DNA from 3 places in the Shewanella sp. GJ50-10 genome. Region 2 is predicted to be linked to each of the others. Evidence: predicted binding sites of a transcription regulator. Region 2 holds the regulator's gene; each other region holds the start of a gene.

Region 1 (5,525 bases), 240 kb from region 2:
GTCATCACATGCACGAACAATATGGTCCAGCATGACACCAGCAAAGCGGTAATTACCATCGTCAAATTGCGCTTTAGCCGTTGTATAACCCGCCTCACAGCCGCCATATGCTTGAGTAAAATGCTTCGCTTCTTCATTCACGGTTAAGCGGTTTAAGTTAGCTGGGTTCATGTCAAAGTAACCCAAGTACATGTTGTAAACTGCGCGAGCATTGTGACTGTAAGTACCGTGATAACCATTGGTGTGCCAAAGCTGTCTTAATGATTCAGGTAGTTCGCTATCGATGGTTGCACCGATATCTTGAATACCCATTCCTTCGTTTGCTAAACGCAGTGTTTGATTGTGAACAAAGCCATAGTTGTCACGCTGCTCTTTCATAAAACTAACGATATTGCTATTGCCCCAAAGCGGCGCTGAGTGTGAGCCCATTAATACTTCAATGTCTCCGCCCCAAGCATTGATCATCAAGTTGATATCTTTAGACCACTTAAGTGAATCACGTACTTTTGCTCCGCGTAAGGTATAAATATTGTGCATACCTTGGTAAATCATTTCACCAGTCCAGATGGTGTTGTGCTTTGGCAGGTAAGCGACATGTCCTGAAGGCGCTTCTGTGCCAGCAGTGTCCATAAAGACGAACGGCACGCCGTCAATTTTGTACTCATAGAACTTTTGATCATCACCTGATGGGAAGGTGACATCTGGCGCTACGAGCGTAATATTGTGATCAAGGCCCTGCGACCAACCGTTAGACAGTGCTGCATCAACAATACCTGTTTGTGACGCAGCGCCTAAGGTTGCGCCATATTGGAAAGCGGCGCGTCGAGACATAGCATTACCAGCTAACACGTTTTCATCGACGACTTCTTTTACAAAGTTATGCGGTGCATACACTTTCACATCAGGGAAACGGTTTTGTACTGCACGTGAGCCGCCAAAATGATCGGCATGAGAGTGTGAATAAATCATCGCAATGACTGGCTCATCGCCACCTTCAGGCACATTTTTCAAGAAAAAGTCTAATGAACTTTCCATTGATTTGTCGTGCATCAACACATCATAAACAATCCAGCCGGAATCTGATTTGATGAAAGTGGTTGAAGATAAGTCAGTACCGCGAACTTGATAAATACCTTCTGTTACTTGGTATAAACCGTCAGCTGAAAAGTTAGCTTGGCCTTGACGCCATAAAGAAGGGTTGACTGAATCTGGTGATGAATCATGGGCTTCTAAACCTGAGTGTAAGCCTTTGAAGCGATCCCGTAGATGTGTACTGGTTTTTTCATCTAATGGAGTAATGAGTCCGCGATCGTTGTCTGCAAACACGCGGGTATCTTCGAAATTGAGTGTTTCAGCGAGTGCTTTGTTGGCAGCAATTGTATGTTGCGATGCAGGTTTACCTTTACCTGTTGCAAGGGCTCCTGCTGTAACGTGTTCATGGGCGTGGCCAGCATGTTCATCGTGATTATGTGCAATAGCGCCAGTAGAGATGATTGATAAAATTGAAACTGCAATGATAGATTTTTTCATAGTATTACCCTGACTCATTACCATCCCTGAATCATGTTGCGACTTCGTCCGTAGTCGCGATATGGGTATACTTTACTAAACTACATATTTTTAAAAACAGTATTAACTAATAGCAGATATCATTTATGGTGATATCTGAATGGTGGATAATATGATGCTTCTTAACCAGAGTGTGGCTTGATTATTCTGCATTTTTGATAATGAAATCATGTATGAATTGAAGTCTTTAGTAGCAAAAGGAAATTCAAGCAGTTGCAGATTAAAAGCTTGTTGATATTGCTGAGCAAGAGACTCTGGCACAACACCAATAGCATCACTGTAGGATACCGCTGCAATCATACCTAGCAGTGATTTATGTTGGCTATATATGGTTCGCTGCGGTAAAACTTCGTCAGTTATCCAATCTACAAACTTAAGATTTACTCGGGTGACATCATAGGTGGCATGTTGTTCTAATAAGTAGCTTTCTTTGCTAATGGTAGTCGGCGAAATTCGAGGGTGGTCTTGCCTAGTGATACAGTTTAACCGCTGCTTAAAGATAAGCTCTGAATGAAATAAACGGCTTTCTGGCTCACCAACATCAATCACTAAATCGACCTTTTCATCGCGTAAATCATCATAGATCCTTTGTTCATTTGAAGGCAATTCCATTAAGGTCACTGAGGGCGCAAAGTCCTTGAGGCTAATATCAAGGTTTTTTCTAAGTGGATGGAACATGGCTTCGTGACAATAAATGGTGAATCTTTTGGTCGATGTGAGGGGATCAAATTGCTCAATCCCTTCTAGCATACTCTCGATCTCGAGTAGCGGGTTTTGTAGGCGTTGATATAAATCATCAGAAAACTGTGTGGGTTTAATACCGCGACCTGTGCGAGTAAACAACTCTTGGTTTACATTGGCTTTTAATCGATTAAGTGCATTACTGATGGCTGATTGAGTTAAATCTAAATGTTCTGCAGCCCGTGTCACTGACTGCGACTCGTAAGCGGCAGAAAAAATACGTAACAGGTTTAGGTCAAATTTGTGTGCCATTCGGTTTATCCACTTTTAAATACAGTTTCATACTGAAGTGAACTTTGAAATCATTCAAGTTTTTAAGTCGAACATTGCTGTTTAAACAGTAAATGGCTTAGTGATAGCGAGTGGTTTAGCTATAGCGAGCGGTAAATAGAGGTTTACTATATTTCGATTAGAACACTTGAACTTAAGCATTTGAAAATAAGCATTGGCTGTAAGCCCTATGATGAGGGCTCATCATAGGGCAGGCTGTTTATTATTACTGAAGATTAGCTTTTATGTTGAACAAATTGATTAATTTGATTTTGAGCTAAAGCCTGATCCATGGTGCCTTTCAGTAGCTTATACATCAAAATTGACGCGTCAATTTCTGTTTTACGATTCGTTAAGCTTTCAATATTAAGCCCCAATGGGATATTGAGGGGAAGCACGGCTTCCAAGATTGTCAGTAGATTACTATGGTTAACCTTAATTGATTCATATAGTGGATCAGCTGCTGATAAAATTCGTTTGCTGGTGGCCTCAGGAACAGAGACGCCTAACCAATTGATAAACTCAAGGGTTTTAGCGCTGCCGCAGGGGGAGAATGTCAGAATGACGCGATTAGGTTTTACATTATTTTGCTCGCACTCTTCTGCATAGCTCGTCAGCATATCAATTGTCGCCTCGGCGTTATACACCGCTTGAGTGATGTAATATTCACAGCCCTGATTAGACTTATTAATTAGACGAATATGTTCATTCTTTTTACTTAAATGGCGCTCGGCAATGGCTACGCCGCCAAGATAAAAATCTTTCGAGTGAGCCGCCAACGTGCTGTATGCATCTTTTAAAGATAACGAGCTTGTTGCTTGGGCAGATGGAGAGCCCACTAAGACGAGATCTTTGACATTATTTTGATACCAAGCACGTGATAACCACTCAGTAAACTTCTGCTCATCAAGCCCCGCGACACTTTTATACGCGATCACAGGCTTGCCTGATTTCTGATTAATCAGTTGCGCATATGTGCCAGAGTCATGGGTGGCCTTAAATGGAAAAGGTCTTGGGGTGTCAATACGACTGGTTTCATCTTGAATGTCATAGATGATCAATCCATCAAAGCTAATTTCATCAAGGCGGGCTAATAGCTTATCGGCAATAGTGCTTACCGACTCAAAGTCGGTGTCTATCTTGGGTGGCGTCGTACCAATAAAATAAATTCCACGGTGGTGATCGGACGAACGCTGCTTTAATGATTTTCTCATGTTTTAGCCGTCTAGATGGATATTAGGTTCATTGTGACTTAATTTTGGACTGTTGTTAAGACTGAACAAGACTAATTTATGTCTAGATGAGCAAAATTGATGAAATTAACTGATTGAAGGTAGTTGTAGATTGGTTTGGCTTAAGTTTTTTTCATTAGCATATTTTGGGATTATGAAAAAAATGGTTCAGCGACGTGTGCCGTTGAACCATTTTTTAAAGCGTTTCTTTTAAACTCTGTTTTGAATAGTGCTAGGTATCTAATCCTATAACTAACTTAATCTTAAGTTCGATCTTAAGTTAGATTTTAAGTATGAATTACTCTATTTCTTCAAAGTACCAGTAACCTGCATTAACCCAAGCAGTTAGCTGCGCAACGAGTAGCTCATCATTTAAAAATGGACTGAGTTCTTCAACGGTAAGCTCTTGGGTATCACATAACAATGCAATGAAAGCTTCGCGATTGGCTGTTATATCTGCTGTAAGGGTAAATTGCTCGCCATTGATATAAAGCACACCATCAGCAATGCTTGTTTCAAAGTACAATGTGCGTAAACCGCCTAATTTAACTAGTGGTTGCTGCTTTAATTGCTCAGTAATATCTAAAGCTTGGAAACCTAAACATTCATCGGGTAAATCCAATTCACACTTAGATTGAGTTAAGAAGCGTCCGCTAAATTCACTGACGAGTTTGTCATCTAAAGTCGCAAACAGTTGTTGTTTGATACGCTCTAAATCACTGTTATTCACAATGCCTGAATTGTTGCTTAAGCTGCGATCAGGATCGGCAATCTGCTCGTTACATAGGTCTTTGTCGATGATGTGGTCGGCTAATGCACTGACCATATCTTTAGCTGATGCGGTTCTATATCCCACAGAGAAACTCATTGAAGGCTCAAGTGTTACGCCGTCATGAGGGTAGCCCGGTGGTAGGTATAAGATATCACCAGGGAGCAATTCTACATCGATAATCGGATCAAATGCTTCGGTATGCAGCAGTGCAGGGTGGGCTGCAAATTCTTTGTGCGGCCCAAGATCGCCCACTCGCCAACGTCGTCTGCCTGAACCTTGGCAAATGAATACGTCATATAAGTCGATATGTGGGCCGACTCCGCCGCCTGGTGTGGCGTAACTCACCATAACGTCATCTAAGCGCCAGCGCGGGATAAAATCAAAACACTTGAGTAGGTTTTCAGCTTCAGGTACCCAGTTATTCAATGCTTGAACAATTAAGGTCCAGTCTGTTTCACCTAATTCTTCATAGGATTCAAATGGGCCAAATTCTGCTTGCCATTCATCGTTTGCTTTAAATACGCGGCGTGATTCAACCACGTCTTCGCAAGCAAGCCCTGCCATTTCTTCAGGTGATAGAAGATCTTCAAAGTTTTTAAAGCCTTGACGGATCACCAATGGTTTCTTTTGCCAGTATTGCTCAAGAAACTGTTTTGGTGTCATACCATTTAAATCTAATTGCATGTTTATTACCCACTAAAATTTGCGGCGATCCTAGCAAGTATTAGTAATCATTAATTTGCCTGAGATCATACATTCACAGATTAGTGAGGGTTTATTTATGTGTATCAATCGCTGTTTTGTCATTACATTAGCCAATTGTTGATAGTATTTGTTGATAGTCACTTGGGTGACTGTCAAAGCCCATCGACAATGGATTAAATAGTCCTGTTGCAGCATTACTCGCTAAGCTTGTTCGAACAGATATGCTGGTGGATTAA
Region 2 (5,525 bases):
ATTTTGATGCGGTGTTTAGAATGGGCGCCTTGGCAGACTCGGGCCTTATCGCCAGAAAGTTGATGGATATTAAAAACTGCACCTTGGCATCACCTGCTTATCTTGAAAAATATGGACAACCGACACATCCGAACCAACTTAATAAATATGCGTGTATTGTTGGCTCGATAAATCATTGGCGTTTTGAGCAACAGGGCTCAAGTAAAGACAGCGTAGAAGTGGCAATTAAAGGCAGCTTTAGATGTAAAAATGGCCGCGCGATGAAAATCAGTGCGTTAGCGGGTAATGGGATTGTTAGATTACCGTACTTGTATTGCTCTGAAGAAATGCGAGCCAATGAATTAGTCGAGGTATTTAGCGATTGGCATATCCCTGATACGCCGTTTTATGTGCTTTATCATAAAGATAAATTTCAACCTGAACGTTTAAAAAAATTTATACAATTCACCCATGAAAACTTTAAAACTTATCTGCCTGATTTATAGATAGATCTTTTTAGAGACAGACAAAAAGACTCTGTTTTATTGCTTTGTGGCTAAGTGATTAGTATCACATTTTTCTATATTTCTACTATCTTTATAAAACAATAAAAATAGGGAAATGATGGATGCTAAAAAGGCTAGCGCTACCTTTCTGTTTACTTATGCTTGCCAGTAATGTGCAAGCTAGCGGGCTTTATTTTGAAGCTCGCAGTGACAGTATGGGCGGTACTGGTGTAGCTGCATCTAACCGAGTTGGCGCAAGTTTTATTAACCCTGCTTTATTGGCGATTCTGACTCCGCATGCCACATATACCAATGAAGAAATAAAGAAGACTCAAGAGTTTTCTTTATTACTGCCTGCAGTTGGCGCCGAAGGCGCTGATAGCGATAATATGATTGATAAGTTTGATTCATTACAAGACTCTTATGATGGTCTTGAGGCGGCTATCAATAACGGTGATTCCAATGATATAGAAGTTTTTCGAGATGACTTAGTCGTTGATTTAGAATCTCTAAAAGGTAATACCGCCAATGTATCTGCTGGCATTGGCGCAGCTTTTGTTATCCCTAATGAGTATCTGCCTATGGCGGTGTTTTATAAAAGCTACCTAGACGCTGTTGGGGTTGCCGATATTGCTCAGTCAGATATAGATACCTTGAGTACGCTTGACCCACTAAATCCACCATCAGAAATCACTGACTTAGACTCTCAAGGTGTAGTGTTAGCAGGTGGCGTCACTGACTTTGGTGTGGCATTAAGTTTCCCATTATCGATTGTCAATATGCCGGTTAGAGTGGGGATTTCACCTAAGTTTCAGCGTATAGATACGTACCACTATTCTGTCAATGCCAATAACTTCGATGCTGATGATTTTGACGATGATAAATACCGCAATGATGAGAATCTTTTTAATCTCGATATTGGCGTTGCTTTTGAGCCAATGGATGCACTGACTATTGGGTTATCGGCGCGAAACTTATTCAGTAAAACCGTTAAAACAGTTGAGTCGCAAGGGCGTGAATTTCATTATCAAGTTGAGCCGCTTATTACAGCTGGAGCCGCATATGATTGGGCATCAGTGACCTTAACTACAGATATTGATTTGATAGACCAGACCCGTTTTAAAGAGTTTGATGCGGTGCAATATTGGCGCGTTGGCGGTGAAGTAAAAGCTACAAATTGGTTGTATTTGCGTATGGGCTATCGTCATGATCTTAAAGATAACAGTGTCGATATATACTCATTTGGGACTGGTTTTGCCATTGGTCAGGCTTTTAAGCTTGATATGAGTGGTAGCTATGGTGAAGATGATGCCATAGGCGCTGTGCTTCAAACCTCTTATCATTTCTAGCTCTTTCTAGCATCTGTTTTAGCAAAACATCATTGTGCTTGTATTAACCTCTCTTGCTTCAATTTTGTTTTAGGGAGCCATTCAACCTCTATGACTAATTCAATCTTTGCACTTTACTAATTCTCAAAGGTTATCGCTTTAACCCGCGGAGAGCTCGAGTAATGATTTTATGGTTAACACTAAGGCGCTAAGTCCGCATAATACAAGCGTTGCCATCCGGGTTTTCTGTTTATCGACTTTATTGCTGAGTTTTCCTGCCACGTAACTGCCTAAAAATACCGATGGTAATAGCATTAATGACAGCCAAACATGTTTGGTTTCAACTAAACCAACAATGATTAGAATCACCATCGCAATCATTGAGCTGAATACAAAGAATATTGATAACGCTGCACGGAACTGTGGCGCATCTTTTCCTGCTAACAAAATGGCCAAGGGGGGCCGCCTATTGCGGCTATGTTGCCAAAAATCCCCGATAGCACTCCAGCGATAAATAAGGTTATACGATTAACGGGGGCGGTAATCTTGTAAAAACTGAGAATGACCGCTGAAGCAACAATAAAGGCAATGGCGAGGCCAAGTACCGATTGCGGAGCAAATACCAGTAATGCTGCGCCAAGAAACCCACCAGGAATACGCCCAATCAAAGCATATTGCAGACCATTAAATTGCAGCGAAGTACGTTCCCGTAGCAAGGTCAAAAAGGCAATGGAAAACCCACAGGCAATAACAGGTGCTGGGACAAGTTGAGGGTCAATAATGTAAAGCAGGGGGCTTGCAACAACCGCTAAACCAAAGCCGATAAGGCCTTGGGTTAATGCGCCAAGAAATATAATAACCGATGCAAGCATCAAGGTTTGCGGATCGATAAATGCCATATACTTCTCTGTGAGTACAAGGTGACTCAGAAATCGCCATATTACATTGGGTAATGTGGCGATGTGGGTAAGCTAAACTAATGGGGCTTACATTAAAAAATAAGCGCAAGACGCATTTAGCTCCTATTTAACTTAGTCGTCTAAGTCTTCCCACTCAATACCCATTTGATCCATCAGTGCTTTTGCTTCACTTGGGATACTGTCTGGGCCTTCTTTAGATAAGTCATCATCATTTGGCAGTGGCTGACCAGTGTATGCGTGTAAAAATGCTTCACATAAAAGTTCACTGTTGGTCGCATGACGCAAGTTATTCACCTGACGGCGAGTTCGTTCATCGGTCAATACTTTTAATACTTTTAAAGGAATCGATACCGTGATCTTTTTAACTTGTTCATTTTTTTTGCCATGTTCGGCATATGGGCTGATATAGTCGCCATTCCATTCAGTCATTAACTCACCTTTATACGATAGATTCGTGGCAGATTTTAACTGCTTATTTATTACAGTCAAATTATTGCTGCTATTCTATAACGAAAGCAAATAGATTTCTTTATGTTTAGACGTCTAAACGTCTAATTTGTGTTGACGATCAGATTTAGCTTAGGTACATTTAGCCATCTAGACATCTCTTTGCTGTTTTATTCTAGTGTGTCAATCTTTAGGAGCTTATTATGACCAAACATCGCGCTGCTACACTTGCCGTTCGCCAAGGTATCGAATCAGATACGCAATATGGCGCAGTAGTCCCGCCGATTTATCTTTCGACCAACTATTCGTTCGATGGACACACAAACCCAAGAGAGTTCGACTATAGCCGCTCTGGTAATCCGACTCGTTGCGTATTAGGTGAGGCAATTGCCAAGCTTGAAAATGGCGCGACGGGTGTGGTGACATGCACAGGAATGGCTGCAATAACTTTGGTTACCAGCTTATTGGGGCCAGAAGATTTAATCGTGGTTCCCCATGATTGCTATGGCGGTAGCTACCGACTGTTCACTAATCTTGCCAGCAAAGGTCAATTTAAATTAGTCGTCGTTGATCAAACAGATGAAAAAGCACTGGCTGATGCCATTGCACAAAAACCAAAAATGGTTTGGTTAGAAACCCCATCGAATCCTTTATTACGAGTGGTAGACATTAAAGCGATTGTGGCGGCAAGCCATGATGTTGATGCGCTAGTGGTGGTTGATAACACCTTCCTTTCGCCTATTTTACAGCAGCCATTAGAGCTAGGTGCAGACATCGTGATGCACTCAACCACGAAATACATTAATGGTCACAGTGATGTGGTTGGCGGCGCAGTTGTGGCTAAAGATCCTGAGCTTGGCGAATTACTCCATTGGTGGTCTAACACCTTAGGCCTAACGGGGTCAGCTTTTGATAGTTATTTGACCTTACGCGGTATTCGCACTCTTGCGGTGCGTATTCGTGAGCATCAAACTAATGCTCAACGGGTCATTGAAGTGCTGCAAGCCAGTAATGTGGTCGATAAAATCTATTACCCAGGTTTAAAAGACCACCCAGGTCACGATATTGCAGCCAAACAACAAAAAGGCTTTGGCGCTATGTTAAGTTTTGAACTTAAAGGTGGCGAAGCTGAAGTTGTTGCTTTCTTAAATGCATTGTCGATTTTCTGTGTTGCTGAAAGCTTAGGCGGAGTGGAAAGCTTAGTTGCCGTACCTGCAACTATGACTCATAGAGCAATGGCGCCTGAAGCCCGTTATGAAGCTGGTATTAAAGATACATTATTGAGACTATCTGTCGGTATTGAAGATGCTGAAGACTTAGTGACTGATATTCAAGCTGGTCTAGCTGCTGTTGCCGCGCTTTAAGTGAGTGCCGTTAAACAGTCTTAAGTTGAACAAGTAAGATTTTATTAGCTGCCATGCTAAATCTGCATGGCAGTTTGAAGTGGTTTAAGGAGTTACAAATGACCCGCAGTCATTTACATAAGTTTGGTGGTTCAAGTTTAGCTGATGCTGATTGCTATCGCCGTGTCGCACATATTTTGCTGACTCATGGCAATTGTGATGATTTAGTCGTTGTGTCAGCTGCGGGTAAAAGTACTAACTTTTTGTATAAGTTACTGTCGCTTCGAGAAACAGGCGAGCTTTGGCAAGAAGAACTACAAGTGCTGGTAAGTTATCAGCAAAACCTTATCGAACAGTTACTTTCCAATGAGCAAGCTCGGGATCTACGCGAGCGCTTATCAACTGACAAATCACAACTCATTAGTTTGTTATCTTTAGAGCAACGAAACGAATTTCAGCTTAACCATGTGCTGAGTTTTGGCGAGCGTTGGTCTGCAAGATTAATGGCGGCGCTTTTGCGTGAGTCAGGGGTTGCAGCAATCAATGTTGATGCTTGCTCGATTCTTGTGGCTGACGAAGGTGTTGTACCAAATATTCGCATTGAAGAGTCTCGTCAAAGAGTGCAGAAGCTTCTTGAAGCACACCCTGATGAGCGTTTGGTTATTACTGGCTTTATTTGTGCTAATGAGCACAATGAAACCTTGTTACTTGGTCGCAATGGTTCTGATTACAGCGCAACTCTTATTGCGAGCTTAGCGGATATTGAACGGGTGACAATTTGGACTGATGTTGAAGGGGTATTTAACGCCGACCCAAATAAAATCAGTGATGCAAAATTATTGAATAGCATGTCACTTGTTGAAGCTGATCGTCTTGCTCACCTGGGCTCTCCAGTGCTGCATAACCGAACTTTACAGCCATTATTTGATACCAATGTCAGCTTAGCTGTGCGCTCAAGTTATGCATCACACACAGACTTTACCTTAATTGCGCCACAAAGCT
Region 3 (5,525 bases), 3.1 Mb from region 2:
AGATAGTTGAGCATTAATTACAGGGAGAGGTAATGCCAATTTCAAGAGTAAATCCAAGCCAAACAAAATTTGCTAATAAACAACGTGATGTCACCAAAGGGATAGTTGTGGGCATGATTGTTTCCTTTGCTTTTGTTATCTATGGCGCGTTAGCTAATCCATTTGAGTTTAGTGAACCACAGTCCTTAATTGAAAGGTTGATCATTTATGCCTATGGCATGATTTTACCTACATTAAGCTTAATTATTGCAGTTGCCCGAGTGGCTAAACATCGATTTTTTAACTCTGAAGATATTGATGGCCGCAGTTTTTATAAAGAGTCGGAGCGAGTTAGACGTTTACAAAACGTGCTGCAAAATACCTTAGAGCAATTTTGTATTGTAATGAGTGTTTACTTCTTATGGGCTTTTATCATGCCAGCTGAATATATGTCGTTAATTGCATTGATTTCGGTCTTATTCTTTATTGGTCGAATTTTGTTTATGCGTGGATATGATAAAGGTGCAGGAGCGAGGTCGATTGGCTTTGCCTTAACGTTTTATCCGTCAGTATTGACTGTGGGTGCGATTATTATTTATCTATTTTATCGAGTCTTAGTTTAATTCATTTGAGTTGAACTCACTTTTTAAAGATACAAAAAAACCGTCAGTTGACGGTTTTTTTATTTCCAAGACGTTGAGCTTAATCGTCAATAAGTATTAAAACTTATAGACCAGCATCAGCGCGAAGGATTTCAGCTTTATCAGTCGCTTCCCAAGGGAATTCATTACGTCCGAAGTGACCATATGCCGCAGTACCTTGATAGATAGGACGTGCAAGGTCTAGCATTGCAGTTAAGCCGTATGGACGAAGCTCAAAGTGCTGACGCACAAGCTTAATCAATACCTCTTCAGATACTTTACCAGTACCAAAAGTTTCAATGCTGATTGAAGTTGGCTCTGCAACTCCGATTGCGTAAGACACTTGAATCTCACAGCGTTCAGCAAGGCCAGCAGCAACGATGTTTTTAGCAACGTAACGTGCAGCGTAAGCAGCACTGCGGTCAACTTTTGAAGGGTCTTTACCTGAGAAAGCACCGCCACCGTGACGCGCCATACCACCATATGTATCTACGATGATTTTACGACCCGTTAAACCACAGTCACCTACAGGTCCGCCGATAACAAAGCGGCCAGTTGGGTTAATGAAGTACTTAGTGTCTTTGTTTAACCATTGTGATGGTAAAACTGGCTTAATGATGGTTTCCATCACACCTTCAATCAAGTCTTCTTGAGTCACATCTTCACGATGTTGAGTCGATAACACGATGGCATCGATACCCTTGATTTTGCCATTTTCGTAGGCAAAAGTGACTTGGCTTTTGGCATCTGGACGTAACCACGGTAATGTACCGTCTTTACGAACTTCAGATTGACGCTTCACTAATTTGTGAGCATAGGTAATTGGTGCAGGCATTAATACGTCGGTTTCGTTACTTGCGTAACCGAACATTAATCCTTGGTCACCAGCGCCTTGTTCTGCAGGGTCGCTACGGTCAACACCTTGGTTAATGTCTGGAGACTGTTTACCAATGGCATTTAAAATCGCACAAGAATCAGCATCAAAACCCATATCTGAATGAGTGTAACCAATTTCACGTACTGTCTTACGTGTGATTTCTTCGATATCAACCCAAGCTGAAGTTGTGACTTCACCGCCGACTAAAACCATACCGGTCTTAACGTAAGTTTCACAAGCAACACGTGCTTTAGGGTCTTGCTCTAAAATTGCGTCTAATACCGCATCAGAAATCTGATCGGCGATTTTATCTGGATGACCTTCTGAGACTGACTCAGAGGTGAACAAGTGGTTTGCCATAGTTGGTAAATCTCGTCTTTTGGAATTTGAACGTGTAGAAGCATCTACATCTAGACGTCTATAATAATTCAAATCAGGTTGGATAACACCCCTTAGAACTAATATAAGTTAATAATTGTGCAATCATTCAAAGATTTAGAAAAATTGAAAATGACCTGTTTCAGTTTTTTAATAAATTAATCTTATGAATTTTATGCTAATTATTCTATTTATAGCGTAACGATTAAGGGCTTTAAGGTTAAAAATAAAACAATAACTTTAGTCGATGTTTATCACTTTGTTGGTTTTTTTATTGCCCACTGGCAACAAATATTCACGCACCTTTTTACGGATTATTACCGCTTTGGATCAATATCAGCGATATAAAGTAATTAGCTAATATAAAAAGTTATATAAATGTTATCGGTAACATGGTATAAATCAGCCTAAATAATCGCTTTGTTTAGTTCGCATTAGTCTGTTAGACGTAAAAAATGGGTAATAGATCCAATAAAAATTTGCGTCACACCGCCTAGTAGGGGAAAATATGCCCCACAATTGCCCGCTAGACCTCATATAACAAGCAGGAGAGAGCATGTCATCTCGTAAAGAACTCGCTAACGCAATCCGTGCATTAACCATGGATGCTGTTCAAAAAGCCAATTCTGGCCACCCAGGTGCACCAATGGGGATGGCTGACATCGCTGAAGTGCTATGGAATGACTTCCTTAAGCACAACCCAAACAACCCTGAATGGGTTGATCGTGACCGTTTTGTTTTATCAAATGGCCACGGTTCAATGCTTATTTACTCTTTACTGCATTTAACAGGTTATGCATTACCTATTGAAGAGTTGAAGAACTTCCGCCAGCTTCACTCAAAAACCCCTGGTCATCCTGAATATGGTTACACACCGGGTGTTGAAACAACCACTGGCCCGTTAGGCGCTGGTATCAGTAACGCTGTAGGTATGGCGATTGCTGAAAAAACCTTAGCTGCACAATTCAACCAACCTGGTCACGACATTGTTGATCACTTCACTTACTGTTTCTTAGGTGATGGTTGTTTGATGGAAGGTATCTCTCATGAAGCATGTTCATTAGCGGGTACGCTTGGTCTTGGTAAGCTTGTGGCTTTCTGGGATGACAATGGTATTTCTATTGATGGCCATGTTGAAGGTTGGTTTACAGACGATACGCCTAAGCGTTTCGAATCTTACGGCTGGCATGTCATTGCTAATGTAGATGGTCATGATAGCGATGCTATTCGCGCGGCAATCGAAGAAGCTAAGTCTGTAACAGACAAGCCAACAATGATTTGTTGTAAAACCACGATTGGTTTTGGTTCGCCAAACAAATCTGGTAGCCATGACTGTCATGGTGCACCGCTAGGTAACGATGAAATCGCTGCTGCACGTGAGTTCCTTGGCTGGGATCACGCTGCATTCGAAATTCCTGAAACCGTGTATGAAGGTTGGGATGCTAAAGAAGCTGGTGCTTCAAATGAAACAAGCTGGAATGAGAAGTTTGCGGCTTATACTGCTGCTTTCCCTGAACTTGCTGCAGAGTACAAACGTCGTGTTATTACTGGCGAACTTCCTGCTGAGTTTGAAGAGAAAGCCAATGCATTTATTCAAGAGTGCCAAGATAAAGCTGAAGGTATTGCAAGTCGTAAAGCTTCGCAAAATGCCATTGGTTTCTTCGGCGAAATGTTACCAGAGTTATTAGGTGGCAGTGCCGATTTAGCCGGTTCTAACTTAACGCTTTGGTCTGGTTCAAAAGGTATTCAAGACGATCCTGCTGGTAACTACATCTTCTACGGTGTACGTGAATTCGGCATGAGCGGTATTATGAATGGTGCCTCTTTACACGGTGGTTTCATTAACTACGGTGCAACTTTTATGATGTTCATGGAATATGCACGTAATGCTGTACGTATGTCTGCATTAATGGGCATTCAAAACGTATTCGTTTATACCCACGATTCAATTGGTCAAGGTGAAGATGGTCCTACTCACCAACCTGTAGAGCAACTTGCTAACTTGCGCATGACACCAAATATGACTGTATGGCGTCCATGTGATGCGGCTGAAACAGCAGTGTCTTGGAAGTCTGCCATTGAAAACCGTAACGCACCGACTTCACTTATCTTCAGTCGTCAAGGTCTTAAAGCCCAAGCACGTAGCGCTGAGCAATTAGCTAACGTCGCTAAAGGTGGTTATGTACTGTCTGATTGTGAAGGTACTGCTGATGTGATTCTTATCGCAACGGGTTCAGAAGTTCAACTTGCACTTGATTCTGCTGCAGCATTGACTGAAAAAGGTCAAAAAGTTCGCGTAGTATCTATGCCTTCTACTAACGTATTTGATAAGCAAGATGCTGCTTACAAAGAGTCAGTATTACCTGCCGCTGTAACTAAGCGTGTAGCGATTGAAGCTGCTCATGTAGATTACTGGTACAAGTATGTTGGCTTTAACGGCGCTGTTGTTGGTATGACTACCTTTGGTGAGTCTGCTCCAGGCGGCGACTTATTGAAGCACTTTGGCTTTACCGTTGAAAATGTGGTTAACACAGTAAACTCACTGGTTTAACCAAAATACAGTTCAATAATAAGGGTAAACTTTTACCCTTTAAGTCTGTATAATGACGGCCTGCAAACACTTGCAGGCCGTTTTTTTATCTGCTTTTTACTGAGTACTGTTAAGAGGAAGCTTAACCCTCAATGATCCGAGTCGCTATTAATGGTTATGGCCGTATAGGTCGTTCTATCCTCCGTGCACTATACGAGTCGGGTAAACGTCAAGAAATCCAGATCGTGGCAATCAATGAACTTGCCAAGCCTGCAGCCATCAGTCATCTCACTCAATATGATACGACTCATGGTCGTTTCCAAAATACAGTTAAGTTAAAAGACGAACAGCTCGTTATTGGCGATGATGTCATTCAGTTATTCCATCAACCTGATGCCAGTTTACTGCCTTGGTCTGAGCTCGATATTGATATCGTTTATGAATGCAGTGGTAGCTTAGGCGATCGGTCTGAATGTGAAGCGCATATTAAAGCTGGTGCTAAACAAGTCCTCATTAGTCATCCTTCTTCAGCAGATGTTGACGCCACGATTGTATTTGGTGTCAATGATGATTTACTTAAAGCAGGCCATACAGTGGTATCAAATGCATCATGCACTACCAACTGTATTGTGCCTGTCATCGATGTGCTAGATAATCATTTCGGTGTTAAAAGTGGTGCCATTACTACGATTCATTCGTCGATGAATGATCAACAAGTGATTGATGCATATCATGATGATTTACGTCGAACCCGCGCCGCTGGTCAGTCAATTATTCCAGTTGATACTAAGCTTGCTCGTGGTATCGAGCGAATTTTGCCACACATGAAAGATAAATTTGAAGCTATTTCAGTCCGAGTTCCGACCATTAATGTTACCGCAATAGACTTATCGGTAACCTTAAATGAACGAGTGGATATTGAAAAAATTAATAACGTTTTAGAGCATGCCGCAAGCGGATTATTCAATGCAGTGTTAGGCTATACTGATGCACCATTAGTGTCGTGTGATTTTAACCACGACCCACGTTCCAGTATTGTGGATGGTACCCAGACTCGGGTGAGTGACGGCCATTTGGTCAAGTTATTACTTTGGTGTGATAACGAATGGGGCTTTGCAAA

What was found. Region 2 encodes MetJ, which represses methionine synthesis genes. Its sites were predicted from a motif close to TAGACGTCTAGACGTCTA; they were not measured.
Region 1: a site for MetJ is predicted at 3,799-3,816, ahead of AC0L4E_RS03055 (methylenetetrahydrofolate reductase). Genes of this name have one in related genera too.
Region 3: a site for MetJ is predicted at 1,901-1,918, ahead of metK (methionine adenosyltransferase). Genes of this name have one in related genera too.

What each region holds. Positions count from the first base shown of each region.
Region 1 is NZ_JBVVSS010000001.1:757,636-763,160, forward strand. It holds gene AC0L4E_RS03045 (alkyl/aryl-sulfatase) at 1-1,530, opposite strand, end outside; gene AC0L4E_RS03050 (LysR family transcriptional regulator) at 1,654-2,562, opposite strand; gene AC0L4E_RS03055 (methylenetetrahydrofolate reductase) at 2,817-3,794, opposite strand; gene AC0L4E_RS03060 (JmjC domain-containing protein) at 4,111-5,268, opposite strand.
Region 2 is NZ_JBVVSS010000001.1:522,126-527,650, forward strand. It holds gene AC0L4E_RS02075 (LysR family transcriptional regulator) at 1-485, shown strand, start outside; gene AC0L4E_RS02080 (conjugal transfer protein TraF) at 608-1,834, shown strand; partial or broken gene AC0L4E_RS02085 (sulfite exporter TauE/SafE family protein) at 1,973-2,712, opposite strand; gene metJ (met regulon transcriptional regulator MetJ) at 2,845-3,162, opposite strand; gene metB (cystathionine gamma-synthase) at 3,384-4,544, shown strand; gene AC0L4E_RS02100 (bifunctional aspartate kinase/homoserine dehydrogenase II) at 4,643-5,525, shown strand, end outside.
Region 3 is NZ_JBVVSS010000001.1:3,595,700-3,601,224, reverse strand. It holds gene AC0L4E_RS15180 (MAPEG family protein) at 33-602, shown strand; gene metK (methionine adenosyltransferase) at 706-1,857, opposite strand; gene tkt (transketolase) at 2,432-4,426, shown strand; gene epd (erythrose-4-phosphate dehydrogenase) at 4,558-5,525, shown strand, end outside.